Regions from separate parts of the Qipengyuania sp. NPDC077563 genome, predicted to be linked through region 2. Evidence: predicted binding sites of a transcription regulator. Region 2 holds the regulator's gene; each other region holds the start of a gene.
The links. Region 2 encodes LexA, which represses DNA repair genes until DNA is damaged. Its sites were predicted from a motif close to GTTCCNCNCTTGTTCT; they were not measured.
Positions count from the first base shown of each region.

Region 1: the regulator LexA is predicted to act here: its motif matches at 1,415-1,430, upstream of ACI2I1_RS12035 (MmcB family DNA repair protein).
Region 3: the regulator LexA is predicted to act here: its motif matches at 1,858-1,873, upstream of rmuC (DNA recombination protein RmuC).

Region 1 is NZ_JBJDPC010000003.1:203,150-206,424, forward strand. Features, by position in the region: gene ACI2I1_RS12025 (type I restriction endonuclease) at 1-723, shown strand, start outside; tRNA gene ACI2I1_RS12030 (tRNA-Arg) at 1,217-1,293, opposite strand; gene ACI2I1_RS12035 (MmcB family DNA repair protein) at 1,442-2,137, shown strand; gene ACI2I1_RS12040 (sterol desaturase family protein) at 2,190-2,906, shown strand; gene ACI2I1_RS12045 (DUF2141 domain-containing protein) at 2,903-3,275, shown strand, end outside.
Region 2 is NZ_JBJDPC010000002.1:885,465-888,739, forward strand. Features, by position in the region: gene ACI2I1_RS10290 (ComEC/Rec2 family competence protein) at 1-1,199, shown strand, start outside; gene lexA (transcriptional repressor LexA) at 1,229-1,936, opposite strand; gene moaC (cyclic pyranopterin monophosphate synthase MoaC) at 2,062-2,535, opposite strand; gene trpC (indole-3-glycerol phosphate synthase TrpC) at 2,669-3,275, opposite strand, start outside.
Region 3 is NZ_JBJDPC010000002.1:192,901-196,175, forward strand. Features, by position in the region: gene fmt (methionyl-tRNA formyltransferase) at 1-436, opposite strand, end outside; gene recR (recombination mediator RecR) at 490-1,086, shown strand; gene def (peptide deformylase) at 1,149-1,715, shown strand; gene rmuC (DNA recombination protein RmuC) at 1,889-3,275, shown strand, end outside.

The DNA of each region.
Region 1 (3,275 bases), on a different contig from region 2:
ACGAATGGCGTCGTCTATCGGTTCTTCACGGATGCCGAGAAAACCAACATGATGGACGATCGACCGTTCTTCACATTCGATCTGGATAACTACAAAGCCTCTGATCTTCGAACACTTGCAACTTTCCAGCGCGCTGACTTCGATCTTGCTCGGATCGTCTCACATGCCGGAGCGCTAAAGCTTCAGTCTGAAGTTTTGGCAGAGCTCCGCAAGGAGTTCGGTGAGCCTTCGGACGATCTTGTGAAAATCATCGCCGGCCGGCTGCATGATGGGATCATCACTAAAGGTGTTAGGGACCGGTTCCGGTCAGCTATTACCCAAGCCTACGGTTCGTTGATTAGGGATGGAGTCCACCAGCGACTTGAGAAGGCGATTAGCGGGGGCAGTGACGAACCAGACCATCAAATGGCTGAGGTCGATCAAGGCGCAGTCGAGACTACAGACGTAGAGATTGAGGGTTTCAACATCATCCGGGCCATTTGTGCAGAGAAGGTCGACCCCTCTCGCGTGGTGATGCGAGACGCTAAGTCCTACTGCGCGATCCTCCTGGACGATAACAACCGGCGTACGATTGCACGGATGCATTTCAATAGTCCTACCTCGCGCTATCTGGGGCTATTCAGCGGAAAGGATGAAGCCCGGGAAGGCGTTATGGGGCCGGTAGATATCTTCAAGCACAAGCGGGCAATTTTGAAGCGTGTAGCTGAGCTTGAGGAAGAGTGAGGGCTGTTCCTAAAATGTGCCAGCAGACTTATCGCTAGCTGCCCGTCCCCTTAGATAGCGAAATCACGTCGGCAACGTCTGATGACTTTACCTCGGAAGGCTTAGAGATTGCCGCTGGGTTGCTGAATCAGCAGCGAATCATGGTTCTCCTCCCAACGGGCGACCGGGATAGCCAACTTCATGGAATTTTCATGGATTAGACGGTCGCACATGCGAAGTGCTTGAAAAATGGTGCTGCTGGGGAGGATTGAACTCCCGGCCTCACCCTTACCAAGGCAAGCGTTAGCTTGCGGTCTCGGACGCAAAGCCGATTACGATTAGCGCTCGCGCCAACCGTAGAAGTTTGGAACCTTGCCGAACCAGGCGGCGAAGGGCTCGCGCAACACATGTATCGTGCACCGCCATCCACATGAGTTCGGGGGCGTCCACCGATAATCGATTACATGCGCATTCCATACAAAATAGAATTAGCATCGCTAAGTCATTGAAATTGTGGCGCACCCGACAGGATTCGAACCTGTGGCCTCTGCCTTCGGAGGGCAGCGCTCTATCCAGCTGAGCTACGGGTGCATGCCGTGGCGGGGCGCTTAGCAAGGCGCGGCGGCTCCCGCCACTAAAAACCGTTCCGGATTTCGCTCCGAACACCCACTTGATCGGGGCGCCGCAGCCCGAACACCCGCTGGTTGACTGCGTTCCCATTTTGTTCCAGCAAGAAGGCATGAGCGAATCACACGTCATTCCGAATCCCGGCAAGCGGGGGGCCATGGCGCCCGCCGATAACGCCTCCTTCGATACCGCTTCCGACGATCCTGCCTCCGCCGATACTGCTGCTCCGGATACCGCTTCGGCCGATACCGGTGCCCCCGCAAGCACCTCGCCCCATAGTCCGGGCGTGGTGGCCGCCGACGCCGATAGGGACGTTGTCGATGCTGCCGATTTTGAAACCACCCCTACCGGGAGTGATTCGGCGAGCGTGCGCCGGGGGATCCAGCGCCTGTTTGCCCGCTACGGGGTATGGCTGCTGCCCGAAATGCCGCTGCGCAATGGCCGTCGGGCCGATCTCATGGGGGTCGATGCCCAGGGCCGCGTGATCATCATCGAGATCAAGGTGCAGCGCGGCGATCTGCTGGGCGACAACAAATGGCAGGACTATCTCGACTATTGCGACCGTTTCTTCTGGGGCGTGTCGACCGATATCGACCGCACGATTCTCGACCGCGACATTTTCCGGCCCGACCGCTGCGGCATCGTGGTGGCCGATGGCTATGACGGCGAGATCGTGCGCCCCGCATCGCTCAAGCCGCTGGCCCCCGCGCGCCGCAAGACCGAGACCGAGCGGCTGGCCCGCGCCGCGATGCGCCGGATGACTGTTGCAACGGATCCGCACTGCGCGACCTGGGGCGGGAGTGAATAGAAGCAGTTCTTAACCTGGGGCGATTTAGAGACTAGGGCGGAAGACCAGCATCATGTGGACCGCCATTCTCATCTCCGCCCTGTCCATGACCGCGATCGTCGCGGCGCGCTATCTGGCGACCAGCGGCCTGTTCGCCTTTGCCACAGGCCGCAGGCTGCCGGGATATCACGCGAAGCTGGGCCGGCAGATCCGCCGCGAGATCGGCTGGTCGCTGGTTTCGGCCGCGATTTACGGCATTCCGGCGGGCATCGTGGCCTGGGGCTGGCAGGAACGCGGCTGGACCCGCATCTATGCCGAATGGGACGCGCTGCCGCTGTGGTATCTGCCGCTGGCCCCGCTGATCTATCTCTTCCTCCATGACAGCTGGTTCTACTGGACCCACCGGCTGATGCACCGCCCCAAGCTGTTCCGCGCGATGCACGCCGTCCACCACGCCAGCCGCCCTCCCACCGCCTGGGCGGCGATGAGCTTCCACCCCTGGGAAGCGCTGACCGGCGCTATTGTCATTCCGCTGCTGGTCTTCGTGATCCCGATCCATATCGCCATGCTGAGCCTGGTGCTGCTGGTGATGACGGTGATGGGCGTCACCAACCACATGGGCTGGGAGCTGTTTCCCAAACGGCTGGTTCACTCCGCGTTAGGAGGATGGCTGATAACCGCCAGCCATCACCAACGTCATCACGAAGAATATCGATGCAATTACGGGCTTTATTTCAGGTTCTGGGATCGTTTGTGCGGGACCGACAAGGGGCTGAGTACGCGCATTTGAGCGGGCTCGCGAAACGAATCGCCATCCTTCCCGTCGCCGCCCTGGCGCTGGGCGGCGGCGCGCCCCTTCCCCAGACCGCGACGGCCGGCAAGGCCGCCAAGGTGGTGGTGACCGTCACGAATCTGAGGAATGCCGATGGCGTGGTGCTGGCCTGCATGACGGCGAACGAGAAGAATTTCCCCAAATGCCGCGGAGTCGCAGGCACGAAATCGAGCCGGGTCGAAGCCCATGAAGGCAGGCTCACCCTCACCTTCGAGGATGTGCCGCCGGGCAATTACGCCATCGCCCTGCTTCACGACGAGAACGCCAATGGCAAGGCCGACCGCGCACTGGGCATGATGCCGCGCGAAGGCTTCGGTTTTTCGCGCG
Region 2 (3,275 bases):
TGCTCTCTGCCGCCGTGGCGGCCGGCGCGGGAATAGGATACACTCTGTTGACCGGGGCCGAAGTGCCGACTGTTCGCAGCTGCATCGGGGCGCTGCTTGTGCTCGGCGCCTTAGCTCTCGGACGCGAGCCGCTGTCCATGCGCATGGTCGCCATAGCTGCGGCGATCGTGCTGCTTTTGTGGCCGGAATCATTGGTGGGCCCGAGCTTCCAGATGAGTTTTGCAGCGGTTATCGCGATCGTGGCGCTCCACAATGCTGGTCCGGTGCGCGATTTCCTGGCTTCGCGGGAGGAGAGTTGGATAAGGCGACTGGGCAGGCGGATGGTGATGCTTTTCGTTACCGGTCTGGTGATCGAGATCGCGCTTACGCCGATAGTCCTCTTCCACTTCCACCGCGCCGGACTTTACGGTGCGTTTGCCAATGTCATCGCCATTCCGCTTGTGACCTTCGTGTCGATGCCGCTGATTGCGGTGGCCTTGCTCCTCGACCTGCTCGGTGCAGGCGCTCCTGCCTGGTGGCTCGCCGGCCAGTCACTCGATCTCCTTCTCTCCATAGCGCATCTGACTGCATCGCAGCCGGGAGCAGTAAAGCTGGTGCCTCATATCGGCCTTCCGGCGGTGATCTTCTTTGTGGCCGGAGGTTTGTGGCTGGCGCTGTGGCGGGGAAGGGCGCGGCTTGCAGGATTTGGTCCGGTCCTGGTCGGGTCCTTTCTACTGGTGACGACAGCTGCGCCCGACATACTCGTGGCGCGTGATGGCGGCGATGTCGGTCTGGTGGGCGAAAACGGACGGCTGTTCGTACTGCGGGACAAGCCCGGATCCTATGCCCAGGACAATCTGGTCGAGCTTGCCGGTACGGAGGCCGCGCCGATCGATCTGGAGCGGTGGCCGGGAGCGCGTTGCAGCCCGGATTTCTGCAGTCTCCCCGTGCAAAAGGGCGAAAGGAGCTGGTTCGTCCTGATCTCCCGCAGCCGCGAACTGATCGATGAGCGTGCACTCGCCGCGGCTTGCGAGAGGGCGGATATTGTCATTTCGGAACGGTGGCTGCCGAGAAGTTGCAGGCCCAAATGGCTGAAATCAGACCGCCGCTTTCTCGAGCGTAGCGGGGGGCTGGCCATCTATCTCGACAAGGGCGAAATCGAGACGGTCGCGCAGGGACAGGGCAGCCATGGATGGTGGAAAGGGGCGAGTGGCGGTTAGGCCCGCCCGCCGCCCCATTCCCGGCAGGATCAGTGATAGCGGCGCAAAAGGCCCGCAAGCTTGCCCTGAACCTGGACCCGGCCAGCCTCGTAGACCTGCGGTTCATAGCTGCCGTTTGCAGGATCGAGGCGCACCATGGTGCCTTCCTTGCGCAGGTATTTGAGCGTCGCTTCCTCATTATCGACCAGAGCGACCACGATTTCACCGTCACGCGCGGTTTCGGTCCGCTTCACGAGGGCGAAATCGCCATCGAAAATGCCCGCTTCGATCATGGAATCGCCGCTGACTTCGAGGGCGTAGTGATCGCCGGGGCCGAGCAGGGCGGCCGGGACCGGCATGGAGGACTGGCCTTCGATCGCTTCGATCGGGGCGCCGGCCGCGATGCGTCCGTGAAGCGGAACCTCGATGATGTCGTTGGCCGGTTCGGGCGCGACCGGCTTGGCGGCGTGCGCGGCAACGACGGAATCATTTGCAGCAGGCTGGGCAGGCGATGCGGGAGCCCGCACCGTGCCGGTCACCGAGTTTTCTGGCAGCTTGATGATTTCCAGCGCGCGGGCCCGGTTGGGCAGGCGGCGGATGAAACCGCGTTCTTCAAGCGCGGAAATCAGGCGATGCACGCCGGACTTGCTCTTGAGATCGAGCGCTTCCTTCATCTCTTCGAAAGAGGGCGAAATGCCGGTCTCTTCCAGCTTTTCCTGAATGAAGCGGATCAGCTCGTGCTGCTTGGCAGTCAGCATCGGAAAACTCCCATGTTCCTGTTCACAACCCTGTGAACGAATGTGGAACAATTAGGCAACCGATTTTCACAAGTCAAGCAATACGGCCATTTTCGAGACAGTTGGGGAGAACAGCTGTTCCCCTTTCAGTCCTCCGCGTTCCATTCGCCCGACTTGCCGCCGGTCTTGGACAGCAGGCGCACGCCGCCGATCACCATTGCCCGGTCGATCGCCTTGCCCATGTCGTAGAGCGTGAGGAGGGCGATCCCGGCAGCGGTCATCGCTTCCATTTCCACCCCCGTCTTGCCGGTGAGCGAGGCGCTCGCCACCACGCGGATCGCATCGTCTTCCCGCTCGAACTCCACGGTCACGCTTTCCAGCCCGAGCGGATGGCACAGCGGAATCAGATCGCCCGTTTTCTTGGCAGCCATGATCCCGGCGATCCGCGCGGTGGCGAGGGCATCGCCCTTCGCCGTGGCCCCGGCCATGATCGCGTCGAGCGCTTCGGCATTCATGCGGATACGCCCTTCGGCCACCGCCAGCCGCGCGGTTTCGCGCTTGCCGCCGACATCGACCATATGCGCCGCGCCCTTATCGTCGAGATGGGTGAGTTTGTTCATGTAGCGAACCTGCAAGCTGAAGGATGGAGCGCCTGGAGCACAGTCCTGGAGCTAAAAACCCCGGATTGCGGGAAGGGATTGCCGGACATGTGCATGCCCGACCTATGACGCGGCCAGACCGTGTAGGACAGTGTTAATTGCCGGTCAGGAGCCGGCGGGTGGCCGCCTCGACATCGTCCTGCCGCATGAGACTTTCGCCGACGAGGAAGCTGCGCACACCGGCATCGGCCAGACGCTGGCAATCCTCATGCGTGAAAATGCCGCTTTCCCCGACCAGCATGGCGTCCGCAGGCGCCAATGCGGCGAGTTCTTCCGTCGTGGCAAGATTGGTTTCGAAGGTCTTGAGATTGCGGTTGTTTACACCCAGAAGACGTGACTTCAATCCGGCTGCCCGCTCCATCTCGGCGGCATCGTGCACTTCGACGAGGACGTCCATACCCCGCTCGAAAGCCGCGGCCTCGATCTCGGCCATCTGCGTGTCTTCCAGCGCGGCGACGATGATGAGAATGGCATCCGCGCCCAGCGCCCGCGCTTCGGCGACTTGCCAGGGATCGACCATGAAATCCTTGCGCAGCACGGGAAGCGCGCAGGCTGCACGGGCGGCGACGAGATAGTCCTCATGGCCCTGGAAATAGGGCGCATCGGTCAACACGGAGAGGCAGGCGGCACCGCCTGCAGCATAGGCCTGCGCATGGTCGGCGGGCTGGAAGTCGGGGCGGATGAGGCCCTTGGACGGCGAG
Region 3 (3,275 bases), 690 kb from region 2:
CGGTGTCGAGTCCGGCTTCCATTTGCATGATGGTGACGCCGGTAACCTCATCCCCTGCCATGATGGAGCGGTGAATGGGTGCCGCGCCGCGCCAGTCGGGAAGGAGAGAGGCATGGACATTGAGACAGCCTCGTTTTGGAGCATCGAGGATCGCCGGGGGTAGGATCAGTCCATAGGCTGCCACCACCGCGATATCGGCGTCGAGTGCAGCGAATTTCTCCTGTTCTTGCTCGGATTTAAGCGATGTTGGATGGCGCACCTCTATCCCAAGCCGCTCGGCCAGCTGGTGAACCGGGGTCTCGGTCAATTCCTTGCCTCGGCGCCCACCGGGGCGGGGCGGCTGGGTATAGACGCACACGATTTCATGCGCGGCGTGAACCAGCGCCTGCAGCGTCGGCACGGCGAATTCCGGCGATCCCATGAAGATTATGCGCATGAAGCCCCTGTCTGGTCTTTCTCTGTTCCGCCAAGGCCCCTATCTGTGCCGGTATGGCATCGCAAGAGATCGAGACGCTGGCCGCCGCGCTGGCCCGTCTGCCCGGCCTTGGCCCGCGCAGTGCGCGGCGTGCCGTCCTGTGGCTGGTCAAGCGCCGCGAGAGCGCGCTTCCGGCATTGCTTGAGGCGCTGGCCACTGTAGGCGAGGCACTGGTCGAATGCGATATTTGCGGCAATGTCGATACGACCAATCCCTGCGGGATCTGCGCTGACCCGCGCAGGGACGGGAAGGGCCTGTGCGTAGTGGAAGATGTCGCGGACCTGTGGGCTCTGGATCGTGCGAAGCTCTTCACGGGGAAATATCATGTGCTTGGCGGCAAGCTTTCCGCGCTCGACGGTATACGCCCTGAAGATCTGAACATTGCCAGCCTGTTGTCACGCGTCGAGCAGGGCGGGGTAGACGAAGTGGTGCTGGCGATGAACGCCACGCTGGAGGGGCAAACCACTGCGCATTATCTGGCAGAACGTCTGGAGGACTATCCTGTCCGGATTACCCAGCTTGCCCATGGGCTGCCGGTAGGGGGCGAACTGGACTATCTCGACGAGGGAACTCTTGCGCAGGCCCTGAGGGCTCGTCGGCCGCTGGGCTAGGCGATAACTCTGAGCGGTCCAAGTGGATTGAAAATGGCGTGCGGCGCGCTTATTTACACTCCATGGCTATCCGTGAAATCCTTGAAGTGCCGGACCCCCGGCTGAAAGTCGTGTCCGAACCGGTTACCGAGTTCGACGACGACCTGCGTACGCTCGTCTCCGACATGTTCGAAACCATGTATGATGCGCCGGGAATCGGACTGGCGGCGATCCAGGTCGGCGTGCCCAAGCGCGTGCTGGTGATTGACCTGCAGCCGGAAGATGAAGAGGCGGAAGGGGAAGTCTGCAACCACGGTGGCCACGAACACGTCCACTACCCGACGAAAAAGGAACCACGGGTTTTCATCAATCCGGAAATTCTGGATCCGGCGGAAGAGCTTGCCACCTATCAGGAAGGCTGTCTCTCGGTTCCCGATATCTTCGCCGATGTCGACCGGCCGGCAACCTGTCGCGTGCGCTATCAGGATCTCGAGGGTGAGACCCACGAAGAAGATCTGGACGGGCTGATGGCTACGTGTATCCAGCATGAGATGGATCATCTGGAAGGCGTGCTCTTTATCGACCATCTTTCGCGTCTCAAGCGTAACATGGCCTTGAAAAAGCTGAGAAAGCTGCGGGAGGCGGCTTAGGACCCTTACGAGATTCTTGTAATCCGAAACCGGCGGGTCGCTCAGCGGCTCGCCTTTTTCTTTTGCGAGATCGAGGTGGCGATGGGCTCACTGCGGCCGGGGATGATCATCCATAGTGGATAGATGCGGCCAGCGCACTGGCGTTCCTTTTGTGTTCCGCATACTCTGAGCTCATGGAATTGGGCATTATCGCAATCGTCGCGCTTGTAGCCGGGCTGGTTTTCGGATGGTTTCTGGGGTCACGCCCGGTAGCGGAATGGAAAACGCGGCATGCCGAGCGCGATTCCGAAGCGCGTGCCATCGAGGACAAGCTTAAGGAAATGACACGCGATCTGGCAATCATGTCGGAGCGCGCTGCGCGGGTGGATGACTTGGCCCGAGACCTGAAAACCGCGCAAGCGGATCGCGAATTGGCGGCAAATCGGCTGGCTTCTCTGGAAAGCTCTTCCGAAGCACGCGAGCGCGCACTCGAGGAGCGTTATTCCGAGCGCGAGGCGCAATTTGCGCGCGAACTCAAGCGATTGCAGGACGCCGAAGAGAAACTGCAGGCCAAGTTCGGTGAAATCGGCGAAAAAATGCTTGCCGGCGCACAGTCGAAATTTCTCGAAGGCGCGCAGAACCATCTGGCTACTCTCAACAAGGAAAGCCTGGCCGAGCTGGAAAAGCGGGTCGGGCCCGTCGGCGAGACGCTGGAGCTCTATCGCAAGCGGGTGGAGGAACTGGAGAAGAATCGCGTTTCCGACTTCGAGCGCCTGCAGGGCGTCATCGGCCAGGTTCGCGAAGGCCAGCAACGTGTCATTGATGGTGCGAACCGCATCACCACGACTCTGCAGGGTGCGACCAAGGCGCGCGGCGACTGGGGTGAACTGCAGCTTGAGAACCTGCTCGAAAGCTGCGGTCTTTACGACAAGGCAGATTTCAATTTCCAAACCAGCGTTCGCGATGAGAACGGCAATTTGCTGCGTCCTGATGCCGTGATCAATATCCCCGGTAACCGCCGTCTGGTGGTGGATGTGAAGAACGTCTTCAACACTTATCGGGCTGCTAATGAGGCGGATAGCGATGAAGAACGCCAAGCTCTGCTCAAGACGCATGCTCGAGAGCTGCGGACCCATATCGATGAATTGTCGGGGAAGCGCTATCAGGACCATGTCGATGGCTCTGCCGACTTCGTGGTGATGTTTGTCCCGGGCGAGCATGTGCTTTACGCAGCTCTAACGCAGGACAGCGGCCTGCTGGATTATGCTCTGAAACGGCAGATCGTATTGTCCAGCCCTCTCAATTTCATGTCCATCGCTTTGACCGTCTCCACCGTCTGGCGCCAGGCCGGAGTGCAGGCAGATGCGAAGGAAATTGCTCAGCTTGGCAAAGAGTTATACGATCGGCTCGGCGTCGTCGCGGGCCATATGGGGGCGATGCGCAAAAGCTTGCTTTCCACCAACCAGCACTTCGACAAGCTGGTGGGAAGTTTTGATAGCAACTTGCGGCGTACCGGAGAGAGGTTCGAGGAATTGAACGTCGACACCAGCGCCCAAGATCTCACTGAAGCATTGCCGATCG